2 regions of the Trichococcus sp. ES5 genome follow, and region 2 is predicted to be linked to the other one. Evidence: riboswitches for the same ligand, from Rfam matches in the RefSeq annotation. Region 2 holds a riboswitch; the other holds the start of a gene.
The links. A riboswitch is a leader RNA that binds a small molecule or an ion and turns the genes downstream of it on or off. The one in region 2 is predicted to bind FMN.

Region 1: another riboswitch for FMN. It lies ahead of TES5_RS05180 (ECF transporter S component); the one in region 2 lies ahead of ribD (bifunctional diaminohydroxyphosphoribosylaminopyrimidine deaminase/5-amino-6-(5-phosphoribosylamino)uracil reductase RibD).

Annotation. Positions count from the first base shown of each region.
Region 1 covers NZ_FJND01000004.1:91,948-101,791, forward strand. Annotated here, with positions in the region: gene TES5_RS05175 (sensor histidine kinase) at 1-876, shown strand, start outside; FMN riboswitch at 985-1,112, shown strand; gene TES5_RS05180 (ECF transporter S component) at 1,236-1,808, shown strand; gene TES5_RS05185 (ferredoxin) at 1,922-2,158, opposite strand; gene TES5_RS05190 (YpbB family protein) at 2,196-3,266, shown strand; gene TES5_RS05195 (RecQ family ATP-dependent DNA helicase) at 3,259-4,698, shown strand; gene TES5_RS15770 (LysM peptidoglycan-binding domain-containing protein) at 4,764-5,354, shown strand; gene cmk ((d)CMP kinase) at 5,428-6,111, shown strand; gene rpsA (30S ribosomal protein S1) at 6,269-7,531, shown strand; gene der (ribosome biogenesis GTPase Der) at 7,709-9,022, shown strand; gene TES5_RS05220 (HU family DNA-binding protein) at 9,226-9,501, shown strand; gene TES5_RS05225 (tetratricopeptide repeat protein) at 9,704-9,844, shown strand, end outside.
Region 2 covers NZ_FJND01000009.1:77,881-87,724, forward strand. Annotated here, with positions in the region: gene argF (ornithine carbamoyltransferase) at 1-620, opposite strand, end outside; FMN riboswitch at 872-987, shown strand; gene ribD (bifunctional diaminohydroxyphosphoribosylaminopyrimidine deaminase/5-amino-6-(5-phosphoribosylamino)uracil reductase RibD) at 1,186-2,289, shown strand; gene TES5_RS08665 (riboflavin synthase) at 2,313-2,966, shown strand; gene TES5_RS08670 (bifunctional 3,4-dihydroxy-2-butanone-4-phosphate synthase/GTP cyclohydrolase II) at 2,987-4,183, shown strand; gene ribE (6,7-dimethyl-8-ribityllumazine synthase) at 4,212-4,673, shown strand; gene TES5_RS08680 (HAD family hydrolase) at 4,692-5,345, shown strand; gene TES5_RS08685 (type 1 glutamine amidotransferase) at 5,646-6,326, opposite strand; gene TES5_RS08690 (hypothetical protein) at 6,484-6,792, shown strand; gene TES5_RS08695 (hypothetical protein) at 6,799-6,978, opposite strand; gene TES5_RS08700 (nuclear transport factor 2 family protein) at 7,155-7,556, shown strand; partial or broken gene TES5_RS08705 (family 1 glycosylhydrolase) at 7,689-7,880, opposite strand; gene TES5_RS08710 (sigma-54-dependent transcriptional regulator) at 7,874-9,844, opposite strand, start outside.

The sequences.
Region 1 (9,844 bases), on a different contig from region 2:
ATGGTACAGTACGCTTTCAAAACAACATCCGGATCGGAAGCGGATCTCAGTTGGTCACAGCGGCATTATAATGTCAAGGTGACACCGGTCATCCAAGCGGATCTGAAAAAAATCACTGGGGTGCTGATCGTGCTGCAGGATGTGACGAACGAAAGGCAATTGGATATTATCCGCGGAGATTTCATCACGAATGTATCCCACGACTTGCGGACACCTTTGCAGATGATCAAAGGCTACAGCGAAGCCATTATCGACAACATCGCTGAAAGCAATGACGAAAAGATAGAAATGGCTCAAATCATTTTGGATGAAACGACCGAAATGAACAAGATGGTGAACAATCTTCTGGATCTTTCACGTATGCAAGCGGGTTATGTTGATCTGAACAGGCAGAATGTCGATCTCGCGGATTTCTTCGATCATTTGGCAAGTAGGTTCGAGAACAGTTTTAAAGAAGCCGCTATCCAATTCACTTATGAGCTTGCAGATGGCATCAAAACTTATGCTTTCGACGAAGAGAAAATGAATCAAGTATTTTACAATCTGATCGACAATGCGGTACGTTATTCGGCCGAAATCGGCACGCGTAGGCAAAAATTCATCCATATCACTGTCCGTTTGGAGGACATGTTGGATAAGGTTGTCTTTGAAATCAGCGATAACGGGATCGGTATCCAAGTGGAAAGTTTGCCGTTCATTTTCGAGCGATTTTACAAAAATGATAAATCTCGGACATATTCGAAGCAAAAAGGGACTGGCATCGGTCTTTCAATCGTGAAAACAATCGTGGAAGTGCATGATGGGGAAATTGAGGTACACAGTGAGCCCGGTGTAGGAACGACTTTCTTGGTGCGGCTTCCATTCCACAATGTTTGAGAAGAGTGAACGGATAATACTCTCAAAAAAACATCTCGAAACCGTAATAACGTGCTTGACAAGCGCTCTTGCATCGCTTATAGTTTATGTATAACAAATATAAATATGATTCGTCTTCAGGGCAGGGTGAAATTCCCGACCGGTGGTAAAAGTCCACGACCTCGCAGTGTTACATTGCGGGCTGATCTGGTGTAATTCCAGTACCGACAGTACAGTCTGGATGGGAGAAGATGGGGTTTCTTTGAATTGCAATTTCAAAGGCTCTATTTTTATGTGTCCATTTGAGGATGATAAGAATAGGGTCTTTTCTATTTGGAGAAACCCATCTCTGAGACAGTCAACAGGGAGGATTCATTAACATGCAACAAAACAAAACAAAAAGATTGGTCGGTATTTCACTATTTGGGGCATTGGCATTTGTGCTGATGTTCATCGCTTTTCCGGTAATTCCAGCATTTTCGTATCTGAAGATCGACTTCAGCGACTTACCGATTCTGCTTTCATTTTTCCTTTACGGTCCAGCCGGCGGAATCATCTCCGCTGTCATCCGATCTATTTTGCACTACCTTCAAACAGGCGGGGACATGGGCTATCCAATCGGAGACTTCGCAAGTCTGTTGGCGACGCTCTCTTACACTTTGCCTGTCTACTACCTATTGAATAAAGCTAAAACAAAAACAGCCGTTATTATGGCGCTGTTGACAGGCACCTTGGTGTTGACGGTTGTCTTATCAATAGCCAATTGGTTCATCATCACTCCTTTATATATGTATCTTTTGAACTTTGAGATGGGATCCGTCAAAGAATTAGTATTGGCTGGTATTTTGCCGTTCAATATCATCAAAGGACTTGTCGTAAGTGCGGTCATCCTTTTGGTGATGCCGAAGTTGAAACCTTGGTTGGCGCATAATAAAGTTCCGTTTGCCCAGTAAGAATCTGCGGTTTATGATTTTGCTTTTCCAAGAAAAAGAGGCTGCATCCGAATCAGTGATGATTCCGGGTGCAGCCTCTTTTGGATTGTCCCTGCAACAAAGAGAGTTCAGAATCACTGCTCTGTTGGAGGGAAAGGTGATTCTGAACGCAAGATGGCACCGGTTGGGCATTTGCGATAGGCATCCAGAAACGCTTCGAAGCGTTCAGCAGGTATCGGAGCATTCCCCGCATTTGAATCCATTTTCGTGAAAGCTATCCCTTCGGAAGTGTAGTCGAAGAGATCCGGTGAAATTATTTGGCAAAGTCCACAAGCGATGCAGTTATCCTGATTTACTTTGGTATAATACATACAGTAACCTTCTTTACAAAAATTTGGTGGTGAGAATATGAAAGATTTGACATACATAGAGTATCTTTTTTTGGATTGCATTTCAACCGAGCGCTCCATCAAGGAAGCGACTCTTTTCTATACCCTGATAGGCAAACGGACCGTGTCCACCATGCTCCAGTGCCGCCAATATGATCTGGAAGCCTATTTCACTGTCATGCCGGGCATGAAACCGACAGCCTTGAAAAAGGGTCTCGAGCGTTTGGTTTCGGATGGACTGATCAGCGGCAACGAGGGCGAGGGCTTTCTGCTCAGCGAAGCAGGCGGTGCGAAGAAAGCTGATTTTTTCAGCCGGCACGCACATTTTTCTTTGGGAAGCCAACTGGAATTTGCCCTCGTACAAGGCGTTTTACGCCGACGGATGCTGTTTCTGATCCAAGTCCTTTCCGAAATGCTGCACAAAAATAAACACTATTATCCCATTGAGAGGGAAGCGAAGGAGCAGCTTTGGATGAAGCGTTTGTTGACGCAGCATGCAGGAGATAAATCCGCATTTGCACGCGCTTATGGAGAAGAATGGCGTAGCTATTTGTCGCGGCTGCCCGAAAGGGATGCCGGGCTCTTTGTGCTGCAATTTGAAGGTGCAGACCACTTGAGGAAAACGACCGGTCAAATGGCTGGACTGTTGTCGTTCGAGGAAGCCGAAGTTAAAATACTGCTGCACCAAAATTGGCTGAGATTGTACGACACTTTGGAAAAAGAACCGGAAAATTTTCCTGTCCTTGCTTCGGTCATGCTGATGACGATAAAGGAAAACGGCTTGGCTTCCGCCAGCGCCGAAACGACTATGGGATATTTCATGCACGGGCATGGGATGGCGGAAATCATTTCGATGCGGGGCTTGAAACAGAGCACGATCCAAGATCACTTTGCCGAAATCGCCCTGATCTATCCAGAATTCCCTACACAAAGATTTTTGGATAAGGAGAAAATGCAGTATCTGCAGCAACTCGTGGAACAAAAGGTACGAGTCGATTACCGGGAAATCCAAAGAGTATTTCCCGAAATCACCTTTTTCGAGTCCAGGCTGATACAAATAAGAAGTGAGGTTGCGGCTAAACATGGATGAAGCACAATTGAAATCAGAACTACAGAAATACTTTGGCTACCCGGCATTCAAAGAGGGCCAGTTGGATCCCATTCTATCAGTTTTGGCCGGCAAACATACGTTGGCCACATTGCCGACGGGAACAGGAAAATCGTTGATATACCAGCTGAGTGGCTATCTTTTGGATGGAATGGTCGTTATCGTTTCGCCACTGTTGTCCTTGATGGAAGACCAGGTCGCCCAACTGAAATTCATGGGTGAAAAAAGGACGGCCTCATTAAACAGCATGCTGCAGTTCGAAGAAAGGCAACAACTACTGAGCAACCTGGATCAAATCAAGTTTTTGTTTCTTTCTCCGGAGATGCTTCAAAACCAATTCGTAATGAACCAACTCAAACAGATTCCGCTTGCTTTGTTTGTGGTCGATGAGGCGCACTGTATTTCCCAATGGGGATTGGATTTCCGTTCCGATTATCTTTTTCTTGGAGCGGCAAGACAAGCCTTGGGCAATCCATTGACGTTGGCGCTCACCGCTACAGCGACTTCAGCCGTTATGGGTGACATCATCGGATCTTTGCATATCGATGGGAACGCTTTGAACGTATTTGAAGGGCCGGTAGACCGTGCCAATATTTATTATAAGGTCGCTGCAGTGCCTCCAGAAGAGAAAAATGAACATCTCCTTGAGCTTTTGAAGAAATACCCATCTCCAGGCATTGTTTACTTCTCCAGTAAGGCACAAGCTGATGCGGTAGCTTTCATGATCCGAAAAAAAACAAGTTTGCGCGTAGAAGCCTATCATGCAGATCGGACAAATGAAGACAGGATCACCATCCAGCATCAATTCCTTCGGGATGAGTTGGACGTCATCTGCGCCACCAGCGCATTCGGAATGGGGATCAATAAGGCGAACATCCGCTATGTGATCCATTACCATATGCCGAATTCGCTGGAAGAATATGTGCAGGAGATAGGCAGAGCAGGGCGCGACGGCCAACAGAGTACGGCTGTCCTGTTGTATTCGGAAACGGACTACAACTTCAAAGTGAAGATGTTGCAAGGTGATTTTCCTAACGATTTTACGATTGAGAGTGCAATCAAAAATAAAGCAATTAATCCCGACTATGGGAGTCCGACTGAACAAACGTTGCTGCAGCACATCTTGCGTCAGCAGCTCACGAAGGAGGAAGCGAAGCAATTTATAGCGGCCCGGCGAGAATTAAAGCAAAATTTGTTGAAGCGTATGAAGGGGTTCGCCGAAACCGATAATTGCAGACGTGCGTACATCTCCGCTTATTTCGGGAAAAGCAGTCTGGTCGAACCTAGCCACTGCTGTGACAACTGTGGCATAGAGGAACCGCATTTAGTGGGTACAATAAGGTTTGGGAATGCGTTTCCAACGAAGGCAGTCCCACACTGGGAAAAAATCCTTTCTGACCTTTTTCTTTTATAAAATTTAACCCCAAAATTGCGGAAATGTGCTACAATTAGCATGAATCACTTATAGGAGGAACCCGAATGGATAAAAAGAATCGCAATCGCAATAATGGAGAGCCTTGGTCACGTAAATTCGGCGAAGATGAAAATCTGAAGAGCCGGCAGTATTCGCGTTCGGCCAGAAATACAAAAAATAAAGAAGTAGCACCTCTATTAAAAGTATTGCTGTTTCTCTTTTTGGCTATTCTGATTATTCCTTTTGCAACCATCTATTATAATAAACAGAATCAAAATACTCCCGTACCCAAGAGTGCTGAACAAGTGATGATCAACAAAAGAGTGGCCAGTTCCAGTGTCGAGAGCAGCGAAGAAGTATCTTCTGAAGAGCCCGAAGCATCCAGTGAAGTCGCTGAAAGCGAAGCAGAACCGGAACCAACGATTGTGGAAACGCCAAGTTCCAGCACTGCACCCCCAGTGGTCGAAACGCCTGCTGAAACAGTCGAAGAACCCGCAACAACAAACGGAGCATACAATAATTCCTACACCATAAAAGCAGGTGATAACCTTTATCGGATTGCTGTGAACCATGGGATGACATTGGATGAGTTGATGCAGGCTAACGGTTTGAGCAGCACAGAAGCACAAATCGGTATGGTATTGAACGTTAAATAATGGAAGCCGTCTGATAAGGCGGCTTTTTCAATGAAATCAGATAGAACAAAGTCGGAGGTTTAATGTGAAAAAAATGAATATTGCCATAGATGGTCCCGCATCCGCCGGAAAAAGCACCATCGCGAAGAAAGTTGCGGAACAGTTGGGATACATCTATCTGGACACAGGTGCGATGTATCGAACGTTGACTTATGCGGCTTTATCCAACGAAGTCGATCTCCAGGATGAAGAGGCATTGCATAAGTTGTTGAAAGGGATCAGGATAACCTTTTCGACTGCCGAAAACGAAATGCAACGCGTGTTTTTGAATGATGAGGACGTGACCGATTCGATCAGATCGGAGGAAGTGACCCAAAACGTCTCCTTGGTTTCCTCGTTTGCGAAAGTGCGTGAAGAGATGGTTGCTCGCCAAAAGAGTATCGCACGCTCCGGCGGGGTCGTAATGGATGGCAGGGATATAGGTACCGTCGTATTGCCTGATGCGGAAGTCAAGATTTTCATGACAGCAACTGCAGAGGAAAGAGCGCTGCGACGCTATAAAGAAAACATAGCGAAGGGTATGACCACTTCCTTGGAAGAACTGACGGAAGACATGAAACGACGCGATCATTTGGACAGCACAAGGTCGGTTTCACCATTGAAAAAGGCGGAGGATGCCATCGTTCTGGACTCTACACAGTTGGAAATCGACGAAGTCGTTAAGCAGATTCTCGGCATTATCGAAGTTAGTCTCAACCCCTTACAAACATTGGATTAACAATACTAGACGATTTTAAGCAAAAATGTTAGAATGATTATATGCAGTATTACGCTTTCAAAAATATGGAGTCAAGGATTAGTTCCTTAGCCGGAAGGCGAGGGAGTTATGGAACCTAGCCAATCGGTTGCCGCAGACTTTTAGGAGGAATAGTTACATGTCAGATTACATTGAAAACCCAGAGTTAAATGAAGAAGAGTCCAACAACGTTGAACAGACTATGCAAGATGTGTTGGATGAAGCATTATCCATTGAAGTGGGTGATACTGTCAAGGGAGAAGTTTTAAGCATCCAAGATAGACAAGCCATCGTAGGAATCATCGGGGGCGGAGTTGAAGGAGTTATTCCTTACAACGAATTATCTGCAAAACCATTCGATGAAGTTACAGAAATCCTAAACGTAGGTGACGTTGTGGACCTGGTTGTCATCAAACAAATCAAAGACAAAGAAAACGGAAGCTTCTTGCTTTCGAAGCGTCGCATTGATGCTAAAATCGTTTGGAAAGATATCCAAGATAAATTTGAAAACAACGAAATCATCGAAGCGCCAGTCAAAGACGTCGTTAAGGGCGGATTGGTTGTTGATGTCGGCGTGAGAGGTTTTGTTCCGGCGTCAATGGTTGAAGATCATTTTGTTGAAGATTTCAGTTCATATAAAGGTAAAGTAATGACATTCAAAATTGTTGAACTTGAACCTAGTGAAAACCGTTTGATTTTATCGCATAAAGCGGTTGTAGAAACCGAAAAAGAAGCCAATAAAGGTAAATTGATGGATGAATTGGTAGCCGGAGACATTGTCGAAGGGACAGTCGCTCGTCTGACTAACTTTGGTGCATTCGTTGATCTTGGTGGCGTGGATGGTTTGGTCCACATCTCTCAAATTGCTCACGAGCACGTGAAGAATCCTGGAGATGTTTTGTCGATCGGACAATCGGTCAAAGTCAAAATCTTATCAATCGACAAAGAAAATGGCCGTGTATCGTTAAGCATCAAAGACACGTTAGCTGGTCCTTGGGATGCTATAGCTGAAAAAGCTCCGATCGGTGCTGTATTGACTGGTGTTGTCAAACGCTTGACAAGCTTTGGGGCATTTGTGGAAGTTTTCCCGGGCGTTGAAGGTTTGGTGCATATTTCCCAAATTTCACACCAACACATTGCGACTCCACATGAAGTGCTTCAAGAAGGCCAAGAAATTCAAGTTAAAGTACTGGATGCAAAAGAAGACGAGCAACGTCTGTCTCTAAGCATCAAAGCTTTGGAAGAAAAAGCTGCTAATGAATCACCAGCAGATGATGAAAGAAAAGACAAAAAAGATAAAAAAGTTGAAGAATACGTGGCTGATGATTCAGACGGAAACTTCACATTAGCAGATTTATTAGGCGATAAACTTTCGGGTTTGAAAGACGATTCTGAAGCCTAATCAGCAAGGAAAGTGAACATGTGAGGGCATGGAATTCCATCCATGCCCTTTTTTTGTTGTTATTATTGATGGATGTATGTTATAAATGACATGGACGAAAACATTGATAAGACCAGATACAGTGAGCAAATACCCAAAAAGTTTTGTGATGTAGAGGAAAAGAAAGGCGGAGGTTAGATGCCAAATCCAGTAGTAGCCATAGTAGGCAGACCAAACGTAGGAAAATCAACAATATTCAACAGACTGGCAGGAGAGAGAATATCCATAGTAGATGATGTCTCTGGTGTTACGCGCGACAGAATTTATGCAAAAGGAGAGTGGCTTGGAAAGACATTCAACATCATCGATACGGGTGGAATCGATATCACCGATGAACCTTTTATGAGCCAAATCAAATTGCAAGCGCAAGTAGCAATTGAGGAAGCGGATGTCATCATCTTTTTGACAAGCGTCAGAGAAGGTGTGACGGATGCAGATGAAAACGTCGCAAGAATCCTTTACCAATCCGATAAACCTGTCATATTGGCGGTAAATAAAGTGGACAATCCGGAAATGCGCGCCGAGATATTCGATTTTTACAGTTTGGGATTGGGCGAACCCTATCCTGTTTCAGGAAGCCATGGCTTAGGTCTTGGAGATCTGCTTGATTCGGTTGTAGCGAATTTTCCATCTGAAGACGAGAATGCGGAAGAAGAAGACATCATCAACTTCAGCTTCATCGGCCGTCCGAATGTCGGCAAATCATCTTTAGTGAATGCCATTTTGGGGGAAGATCGCGTAATCGTTTCTAATATTGCCGGGACAACCCGTGACGCTATCGATACGATGTTCGTCGATGAAGAAGGCACGAAATTCCGGATGATCGATACAGCCGGAATCCGGAAAAAAGGCAAAGTCTATGAATCCACAGAAAAATACAGCGTCATGCGTGCAATCCGTGCCATCGAGCGTTCGGACATCGTCATGGTCGTACTGAATGCGGAAGAGGGTATCCAGGAACAAGACAAAAAAGTTGCCGGGTATGCACATGAAGCAGGCAAAGGAATCATCATACTGGTTAACAAATGGGACACTTTAGAAAAAGATAATCATACAATGAAGGAGTTCGAGGAAAAAATCCGCAAGGAATTCCAGTACCTCTCTTATGCGCCGATCATGTATGTTTCCGCGGTGACGAAACAAAGATTGTCTACTATCCCTGCTAAAATCAAGGAAATCAGCGAAAATCAGAACCGCCGTATATCTTCATCCTTATTGAATGATGTCCTGATGGATGCCGTCGCACACAATCCAACGCCGACTGACAAAGGTCGTCGTCTGAAAATTTACTATATGACGCAGGTAGCTGTAAAACCGCCGACATTTGTTGTTTTTGTCAACGATCCAGAATTACTGCACTTCTCATATGAGCGTTTCCTTGAGAACAGAATCCGTGATTCGTTCGATTTTGAAGGAACACCATTTCACTTGATAGCCAGACAAAAAAAATAAATTACCGTCACAAAGGCATTAAATCCACTATAATCGTTGCAGTAGCACGGTTTGTGTGCTATTCTTTATTAGAAATATCTTTTCAATTTGACTGCGGTATTTCAGAACTATTTTTGGACCACTCAAAAATAGTTTTCCCATGTTTTGTTGTGTTATCAAAGAAAGCATGAATTCTTCTTCTTCAAAGGAGGTGAAAGGACAACATGGCAAACAAAGCTGAATTAATCGAAAGAGTTGCTGGAAAAACAAACTTGACTAAAAAGGATGTTACAGCAAGCGTTGATGCATTATTTGAAGTGATTCAGGAAGCATTAAAAGATGGTGAAAAAGTTCAAGTTATCGGTTTTGGTAATTTTGAAGTTCGTGATCGTGCAGCTCGTAAAGGACGTAATCCTCAAACTGGGGAAGAAATCCAAATCGAAGCAAGCAAAATTCCTGCATTCAAACCAGGTAAAGCATTGAAAGATGCAGTTAAATAATCCGTAAAAATGAAGTTGGGGCCTTATGGGGCCTCAGCTTTATTTTTTTTGGCGGAAAATGATGAGAGTAATCTGGGCAAGGTATTCGCTGTGCTGGACAGACAAAGGCCTGAGGAACAAATAGATACAGATGTCGAACTTTATGATAAAATGTAAAAGAAGAGCACTAGCAAGAAGAGCGTATTGAAGGAGCAGTTGACGAATGAATAAAGAAGCACAGGCAATGATAGAAGCCATTCAACAGAATGAATTGGAGGCGGCTGTCCAACTGTTCAAACAATCAGTTGAACAATCCGTCCTGGAGAACAACAGCGCTGATTTGGCCGAATTGGCAGAAACGATG
Region 2 (9,844 bases):
TCAGCGAATTTCTGGGCCATCTCAACCAATTCCTCGTTCGGGAACAGCGATTCCGGCGCGCAGATCGTGACATGCACGCCGAGGATAGCACCGGTAACCAACAGGCTGTTGGCGACGTTGTTGCGTCCATCCCCGACATAGGCCAATTTAAGCCCTGCTAATTTTCCGAAATGCTCTTTGACCGTCAGGAAATCAGCGATCATTTGGGTCGGATGCCACTCATCCGTCAAGCCATTCCATACCGGTACACCGGCATATTTCGCCAAATCTTCGACGGTTTTTTGGCTGAATCCGCGGAATTCGATGCCGTCGAACATACTGCCGAGTACTTTAGCGGTGTCTTCAACGGATTCCTTTTTGCCCAATTGGATATCATTTTTCCCAAGGTATTCAGGATGCGCCCCAAGATCGATGGCAGCCACTGTAAAAGCAGCTCTAGTACGAGTGGAGGCTTTTTCGAACAAAAGGGCAATGTTTTTGCCTTCCAGATAACGGTGCGGAATATTTCGTTTCTTCAGATCCTTCAAATGCGCCGAAAAATCAATCAGATACTCCAATTCTTCCCGAGTGAAATCTTTTTCCGCCAATAAGCTTCTTCCTTGAAATACTTGTTCCAAAATTCCGCCATCCCCTTTTAATGTTATTCTCACTGTCGCTCTTGCGAACGATCATTTCCGAGTCATGTTGCAACTATTATTGGACTCATTTTATACCCAATTCTAATGGATTACAAACTTTATTTTAATCTAACGGTTATAATCCGACCAAATACGGGCAGCGGGAGACACTCTTCCACTACAGAACATTTGTTTGCAAAAATTTTTATTTGACAATGATACGGATTGAGATTATCCTAGAGGCAACTTAATTGAATAGTCTTCAGGGACGGGTGAAAATCCCTACCGGTGGTAAAGCCCACGAGCCGTTAAGGCAGATTCGGTTAAATTCCGAAGCCGACAGTCAGAGTCTGGATGAGAGAAGACAGAAACCATTTTCGAGTGGGCATACGTTTATTTGCCATGCAAATAACACTTGTTCGCCATTCGTTCATGAATCGGAATGTCAATCCCTGGGTGTAGTGTATACCCAGGGATTTTTTGGCCTTATTTAGCTGGCCTTCCTTTGTCGAGCCCTGAAGCAGAAATGTTCAGGGCTTTTTATTTTGGAAATGGGAGGCACACAAAGATGCAAGATAAGGATACATACTTTATGCAAATGGCGCTGGGACTTGCCGAGAAAGGCCGCGGTGCCGTTGCCCCGAATCCGATGGTCGGCGCCATCATCGTCAAGGACGGACGCATCATCGGGTCCGGCTACCACGAAAAAATCGGGGAAGGCCATGCTGAAGTGAACGCGTTCCGCTCGGCAACAGAAGATGTGGCCGGTGCAACCATCTATGTGACTCTGGAACCTTGCTCCCATTTCGGCAAAACACCGCCCTGCTCCGACAAAATCATCGAAAAGAAAATCGGTCGAGTTGTCATCGCGGCTTTGGATCCGAATCCGTTGGTTTCCGGACGCGGCGTCAAGAAACTGCAGGCTGCCGGCATCGAAGTAGTAACCGGCGTCCGGGCTGAAGAAAGCAGCCGTTTGAATGAAATATTCATGAAATACATCGTAAAAAAAGAACCGTTCGTCGTCATGAAAGCAGCGATGTCCCTGGACGGAAAGATCGCGACCCGAACCGGCGAATCGCAATGGATCACCGGACCTGCCGCCAGGGAACGCGTGCAGCAACTGCGCAGCGCCCTCACCGGCATCATGGTCGGTGTCCAGACCGTCATCATGGACGATCCGCAACTGACTTCCCGCATTCCGGGAGGAAAAAATCCGCTGCGGATCATCGTCGACAGCACCTTGCGCATCCCTTTGGAAGCAAAAGTGCTCCAAGATCAGGATGTGGCCAAGACTCTTATCGCAACGACAGAATGGGCGGACCGCAATAAAGCCGCACTGCTCGAAGCAGCCAGCATCGAGCTTTTGACTGTACCGACCAAGGATGGCCGGACCGATCTGAAGGCGCTGATGAAAGTTCTCGGAGAGCGCGGCATCGACAGCATCCTCTTGGAAGGCGGCGCCACTTTGAACTTTGCCGCATTGCAAGCAGGCATCGTCGACAAGGTGCAAGTCTACATCGCCCCGAAACTGATCGGCGGGGAAACGGCAAAAACACCTGTCGGCGGAGAAGGTATCGAGAAGCTGAGCCAAGCTTTCAGCGTCATCGAGTTGAAGGCCAGCACCGTTGGGGAAGATATCCTTTTAGAAGGCTACCTTTCCAAGAACGAATAATAGAGGAAAGTGGGAGGACATTCATGTTTACTGGAATCATCGAAGAAGTCGGCACCTTAAAAGGCATCCGTCATGGCCAAAAATCTTCCGTCGTCACTATCGGCGGAAAAAAAGTGCTGATCGGAACAAAAATCGGCGACAGCATCTCCACCAACGGCGTCTGCCTGACGGTAACGAAGCTGCATAAGGATGCCTTCGATGCCGACGTCATGCCGGAAACGCTGCAACGCTCAAACCTTGGCGGCCTGCAGATGGGCGGCCGCGTCAATCTGGAACGGGCATTGCAGCTCGACACCCGCCTGGGCGGGCACATCGTCAGCGGGCACATCGACGGGACCGGCTCGATCAAGGAATACCGCAAGGACGATAACGCCGTCTGGATCACCATCTCAGCCGGCCCCGAACTGCTCCGCTACATCATCGAAAAAGGCTCGATCGCCATCGACGGCGTCAGCCTGACTGTGGCGACGGTCGACAGCGGCTCGTTCCAGGTATCCATCATTCCCCATACCGGAGCGGAGACGATCCTGCTCGAGAAGAAGTTGGGCGACACGGTCAATCTGGAGTGCGACATCATCGGAAAATACGTGGAAAAACTGCTGGGCCTGAGCCCTAAAACACAAACAAAACAAAGCAACCTATCTGAAGCTTTCTTGCAAGAGAACGGCTTCTTCTGAAAAAAAGGAGGAAAACATACATGTTCAACACATCCCAAGAACTTATCGCGGACATCAGAGCCGGCAAAATCATTGTGCTGGTGGATGATGAAGACCGCGAAAATGAAGGCGACCTGATCTGCGCAGCCGAATTCGCGACTCCGGAAAACATCAATTTCATGGCCATCTACGCGAAAGGCTTAATCTGTATGCCGATGGAGCGGACACTCACCGAGAAACTGGTACTGACTCCGATGGTGGACCGCAACACCGATAATCATGGGACAGCCTTCACCGTCGCCATCGACCATGTCGAGACGACCACCGGCATCTCGGCTTTCGAACGCTCTCTGACCGTCATGAAGGCCGTGGAGGATGACGCCAAGCCCGAAGATTTCCGCCGCCCTGGCCATATCTTCCCGCTGAAGGCAGTCGACAACGGTGTGCTCGCGCGTAACGGCCATACCGAAGCCACCGTCGATTTGGCCCGTTTAGCCGGATTGAAGCCGGCAGGACTCTGCTGCGAAATCATGGCCGATGACGGCACGATGATGCGCACAGCCGAACTGATCACTTTCGCCAAAGAGCATGACCTGAAGATCGGCACGATCGCCGACCTGATCGCCTACCGCAAGGAGAACGAACAGCTCTACATGCGCGAAGGCCAGGCCAAACTCCCTACCAAATACGGCGAGTTCGACATCTACACCTACGTGAGCAAGATCGATGCGGACGAGCACCACGTCGCCTTGGTCATGGGCGATGTCACGACGGAAGAACCCGTGCTGGTGCGCGTCCATTCGGAATGCTTGACTGGCGATGTCTTCGGATCGAAACGCTGCGACTGCGGCCAGCAATTGGACGCGGCCATGAAGCAGATCGCCGAGGCAGGCCTAGGGGTCTTGGTCTACTTGCGCCAGGAAGGGCGCGGCATCGGCCTCGTCAATAAAATCCATGCTTATGCATTGCAGGACCAAGGCTACGACACGGTTGAAGCCAACCTGATGCTGGGATTCCCAAGCGATCTGCGCGAATACTACATGGCTGACGAGATGCTGCAGGACTTGGGCGTCAAGGAAATCCGGCTTTTGACGAACAATCCGCTTAAGATAGAAGGATTGAAAAAGCACGGTGTGAAGATCACCGAAAGGCTTCCGATCCAGTTGGAAATATTCGGCGAAACGCAGCGCTATATGGAAACAAAGAAACAAAAGATGGGGCACTTTCTAGACTTATAAAAAAACAATCAAACAGGAGGAAAACAAAATGAACATCATCGAAGGACAATTAATTGCACAGGATTTAAAAATCGCGATCGTGGTGGCACGTTTCAACGAATTCATCGGCTCGAAATTGGTGGGCGGCGCTTTGGATGGCTTAAAACGCCATGGCGTGGCTGAAGAAGCCATCGACTTGGCATGGGTGCCCGGCGCATACGAAATTCCATTGGTAGCGCAAAAATTGGCGGCTTCCGGAAAATATGATGCCGTCATCACTTTAGGCGCCGTCATCAAGGGTGCAACGGCACATTTCGATTACGTCTGTTCCGAAGTGTCCAAAGGCGTAGCGACAGCTTCCATGAATACCGGCGTTCCGGTCATCTTCGGTGTCCTGACAACCGACACGATTGAACAAGCCATCGAGCGCGCCGGTACGAAAGCGGGCAATAAAGGCTATGATTGTGCTGTATCTGCCATCGAAATGGCCAACCTGCTCAAAAATTTATAAAAAATTATGGGAAAACGAATGTTCAAAGGTGTTCACACCATCATCCTTGACTACGACGGCACTATCCATGACAGTACCCGGAATTACATCTTTGCTTTCAAACAAGCCTATGCTTTTCTTGTTGAAGCCGGCCACGCTGCTCCCGGGGATTGGGCGGATGCAGAAATTACGAAGTGGCTGGGCTACAGCAGCAAAGCGATGTGGGAAAATTTCATGCCCGACTTGGACGAAGACATCCGATCGAAGGCCTCAAAAATGATCGGGCAGATTCTGCTGGAAAAAGCTCAAAATGGGCAGGCTATTCTTTACGAAGGCGCTCTGGAAACCTTGCAGGCATTGAAGGAAAAAGGCTATCGTCTAGTATTTTTGAGCAACTGTAGCCGGGCCTATATGGAAGCGCACCGAGAAAGCTTCGGGCTGGACCGCTACTTCGACGGCATGTACTGCACGGAAGACTTCAGCTTCATCCCCAAATATGAAATCTTCGAATCGATCCAATCGGTTTTTCCTGGCGGCTACCTGATTGTGGGCGACCGTTTCCAGGACATCGAGGTCGCCGAACATCATCCCGTCCGCACAGTGGGTTGCCGTTACGGCTTCGGCTTCCCCGGGGAACTGGACTCGGCGGATGCACTGATAGACGATATCCGCGAATTGAATGACTTGCTTTAACAATCAAAAGAGGCTGGGATTTTGTCCCAGCCTCTTTTTGTGCTTTGCGGATATGAGATGCCTAAACATGGAAGAGCCTACATAAACAGGCTTCCTCGGCTGTTTGTAAAACTATGATTGCATATCAGCCGACACAAAGAAGATTCCTTGACTGTTCGCAAAGTAGCGACTGCACATCAGCCGACACAACGGGACTCCTCGGCTATTCGCAAGGAAGCGCATGACGGACAACCGACGAAGCACACTTCCACCGGAAATTCCGATTCCCCCATCTTATCGATCTCGCCGGATTTATGCTGTTCAATCCGGTACCGTAGCTTTTAACCGATCCAGCAAGCGATAAAGCAGCTTCCGGTTGCTCGCGGGTATCGGATAATTCCGAATTTCTGCTGACGTCTGCGTATAGGCGGTGCCGTCCAAGAAGGCCGCATCGTTCTGGAGAATGCTTTCGATGCTTTCCTTTGTGGATTCGAAATGGAACTGCAGACCGATCACATTTTCTTTATAGATAAAACCCTGATTCGGACAGACTTCGCTTGTGAACAGGCGCTCCGCTCCTTCCGGCAAGCCGAATTGCTCCCCGTGCCAATGGAACACGACCAGTTCCTCAGGCAGTTCGCCTAGCGTTTCCGATTTTATCGTCCGGATCGGCAGCCAACCTGCTTCCCGGTATTCCCCCTGAAAAATGTCAGCCCCCAAAGTTTTGGCGATCTGCTGTCCGCCCAGACAAACTCCGAAGACCGGCTTTCCCTGGCTGATGAGTACACGGATAAGCTGCCTTTCCTCTTCCAGCCAAGGTAGTTCATCCAGGACGCTCATGGGACCGCCCAATATCACAAGGAAATCCGTTCTCTCCGCTTTCGGCAAAGCTTCCCCCAGAAATAGGCGGTATACCTTATATTCGTTTCCGGTCTGCCGGCACCAATTCTCGATCTCCACCGGCCCTTCAAAATCCACGTGCTGTAAAATTGCGATTTCCATGCTGATCCCTCCTTAAAATTGATTATTCCATCATAATATATGAGCCCGCAACCGTCACCCATCGCCGGGTTATTGAGTGCAGATGCAGGTGGAGAATGTTATGATAGGCCTATAGAAAACACTTGATCCAAAGCCATTTCCGAAGGGAGCAAGCACCATGAGAAACCTGGACAAAGAAATTGCGATCATCCAAAAATTCAAAGCCGAGCACCCGGACAAAGCCTACAAACTCTACATCGAGACAAGCGATGACTTCGACTTCCATGACGAAACCGAAAGCGAAGACTACATCGCCGTCCTCATCGCCGAATTGGAAACCGAAACGCCCGTAGAAAATCCGTTTTTGGAAGGCACATCCGCCTACACTTGGGATGCCGAATACGTCATCTACATCGACAAACCCACTACCGCTGACCGGGAATTGATCACGAAGCTTTATTATGATGAACTGCTCCAATATGTCTGAAGGAAATCATCCTTCAGGCATTTTTTCGTCCGTTTCGTCTTTAGCAGTTCTCTCCGAAACACGCTCTAGGGGCTTATTCCCTAATTCTTTTCCCTCATCGGTCCCACTCCCGCTTGGCTCCGGCTTTTTGGATGAACGCAGCAGCTTCTCCACGAGCAGTTTGACCAAGCGATCCAGTTCAGCCATCACAATCCCTCCCCTGCTTTTTTCATTATCATACAATATCCGCCCGAATATTTCGGGATATTTTTGTACTTTTTGGTCCCCATCTCAAAGTTTACGTTCAGTTTATCCCCTCCTGATATAGTCATATCAAGGTTTACAGAACGCAAAAAGTAGACCAAATCGAAGGAGGAAAAATAATGAGTCAGAATTTTGAGAATGCGATCAGAGAGCGGTTTGAACAAGGATTCAAGAATTGGAACAATGGGTACGATGCTTGGTTGGACTGGTGCGAGACTTTGTATGAACCGGATGCGCACTACAATGTCTACAGCGACCGCCTGACTTTGCAGCAGTACAAGGACATGATGGGGCAACTTTTCCAGGCCTATGACATCGAACTCGGCGAATTCCATAATATGATCGTGGAAGGTGAATGGGGTGCCATCCGCTATAACGTCTATATCATCGACAAACGCACCGGTGAACGGATTGAACAGAAAACGATGGAATTCGTCAAATTCAAAGAAAATCCTGAACCGATCGGGGCACGCGTCGTAGAAGGCTGGGCATTGTCCGACAAACCGTTGTCCGCCCACTAATAATAAAACATTTACCGCCTCAAGATAAAACAAAAGCAGCCTCCAGAAATCCCCATCATACGGACTCCGGAGACTGTTCATTTTATCTTAGAATCGGCAAACCGCTCAGTTGTTCAAGGACTACGTGTATATTCAGTCCAGATCAGCCCCGTTTGAAGCGATGATCTTTTTGTACCAGTGGAACGAATCTTTTTTGCTGCGTTTCAGTCTGTCTATTCCTTCATCATCCTGATCAACATATATGAAGCCGTAAAGCTTGGACATTTCGCTCGTGCTCGTGCTGATCAGATCGATGCAGCCCGATGGCATGTAACTCATCAGATTTGCAACTGCTCCACTTCCTTCCTGTACTGATAGATGGCCATATAGTCATTTACCTTCAGTGTTTCGACGTAGACTTCACGCAGACCGCAACCGATCATCGCTTTTCTGCTGGCTTCGAGGACATGCATGGTGCTCACGAGCGGAATGGACTTAGCTTTCAGAGGGAACAGTTTCTCCAATTCCCCCGCAAAAGTCGTCAGGCTGCCCATGTCCACCAGCAGCAGGATGTCATCGGTGATCTGATGGTTTTTGATGTAACGGACCAGCCTTTCGAACACTTGCTGGGGCTCCTCATCCAAACGCGCATTGATTCCGATGGCCCCTTCGTGGTTCAACAGCTGGTTCGCCGTGTCGCAAAGTGCCGAGGCAATCCCCGATCCGTGCGCAATCACAATGACCTGCACTTTCGCCAATCTTTCGATCGCATCCATCTCATCGTGCATCAGGAACATGATGAAATAACTCGCTTCCTCTTCCGGAATAACCACACCAAGATCCGCTTCCAGAATAGTCATGCACTCCTTCGCGACGCCGTACATCTCCGGATACTTGTCGATGATCGCTTCATGCATGTCATTCTTCAGCACATGGTCTTGTTGGCTTCGCTTCACAAGGTTGTAGATATGAATAGCCATCATCTGGAAAACCTTGTCGCTCACTACCTTACCCGTCTTAATGGTGACATGGCGGAGGATTTTCTCCAGTTCCTTGATGATGTTATCCGGCACAAGTGCGATTAGGTTTTCTTTGTTGCAAAAAAGTTGTTCCTTTTCTCCGGTCAATTTGAAATAAGTCTTCAGATCATGCTCCATCGCTTTTTGGATCTCTTCCGCGCTGGCTTTGTTCTGCTCCAATTCCCGATAGCGTGTGTTCATTTCCCGGTAGATGGTGCTTTCACTCGGAACGCTGACTTCCGTAACGGTAGCGGTGGATGGCAAATATTGGATCGCCTGTCGGTTCGTAACTTCGTATTTCGACCACATCTGGCGGTGAGCCGCATTGCTGAGCAGCCCCGCCCGGATATAATCCGGCAAATCTTTACTGCTGACTCTCAGATAATCCTCTTTGACTGCCAAAAACCGGGCATAGCTTTTCGCGAAAGCGATCCGGATATCTGCTTTGAATTGCCCAATATTCAATTCACACTTGTAGTGCAGAAAAGCTTTCAGCGCATTCTTGCTGAAATACATCGGCACCCCCAACTGATCTACTTCCTGTTGGACGAATGTATCGAACAACTGATGTCTTTCTTCGATTGACCTTTCCCTCAAACTGGGCAGATCGATGATGATCGGCAGTCTGCGGATGAATGTCTTCAAAAGTGTGTCCTTTTTTTCAGTCGTCGCGCCGATGATCAGGACATTGGCATGATGATCTTTTTCGGATTCGCCGAGCCGCCGGAAAACACCGCGGTCGATATAGGTGAACAGCATCTCCTGTCCTTCGATTGGTAACCGGTGGATTTCATCCAGAAACAAAATCCCGCCGTTCGCCTTCTCCAGAAGTCCCGTCTTGTTGGTCTCCGTCCCGGTGTAGGCGCCTTTGACGTGGCAAAACAGTTGGCTCATCAACAGCTGCGGGTTATGGGCATAATCAGCGCAATTGAACTGGATGAACGGCGAGGCCTCCGCCAGTTTTCCGGACTGGATGCCGTATTTGTGCAGCAAATCGGCGAACAAAGATTTCCCTACGCCAGTCTCGCCCAGCAAGAGCATATGCATGCCGTCCCCCGGATAAAGGATGGCAGCCTTCCCTTGTTCGATCTGATGGAACAGGCTCGGATTACGCTTCAGGAACTTGTCCATGTCCACCATTTTAGGCGTTTCCTTCGGTACCCCAGTCTTTGGTACCCTCTTGTGGGTGCATGGAAAAAAGCGTACCGGTCTGGTCTTCTCTTTGTAGCAGCGCTGTTCTTTGTGCAACCGGTTCAGGTCGCGCGAAATATTGCTGCGATCACTCTGCAA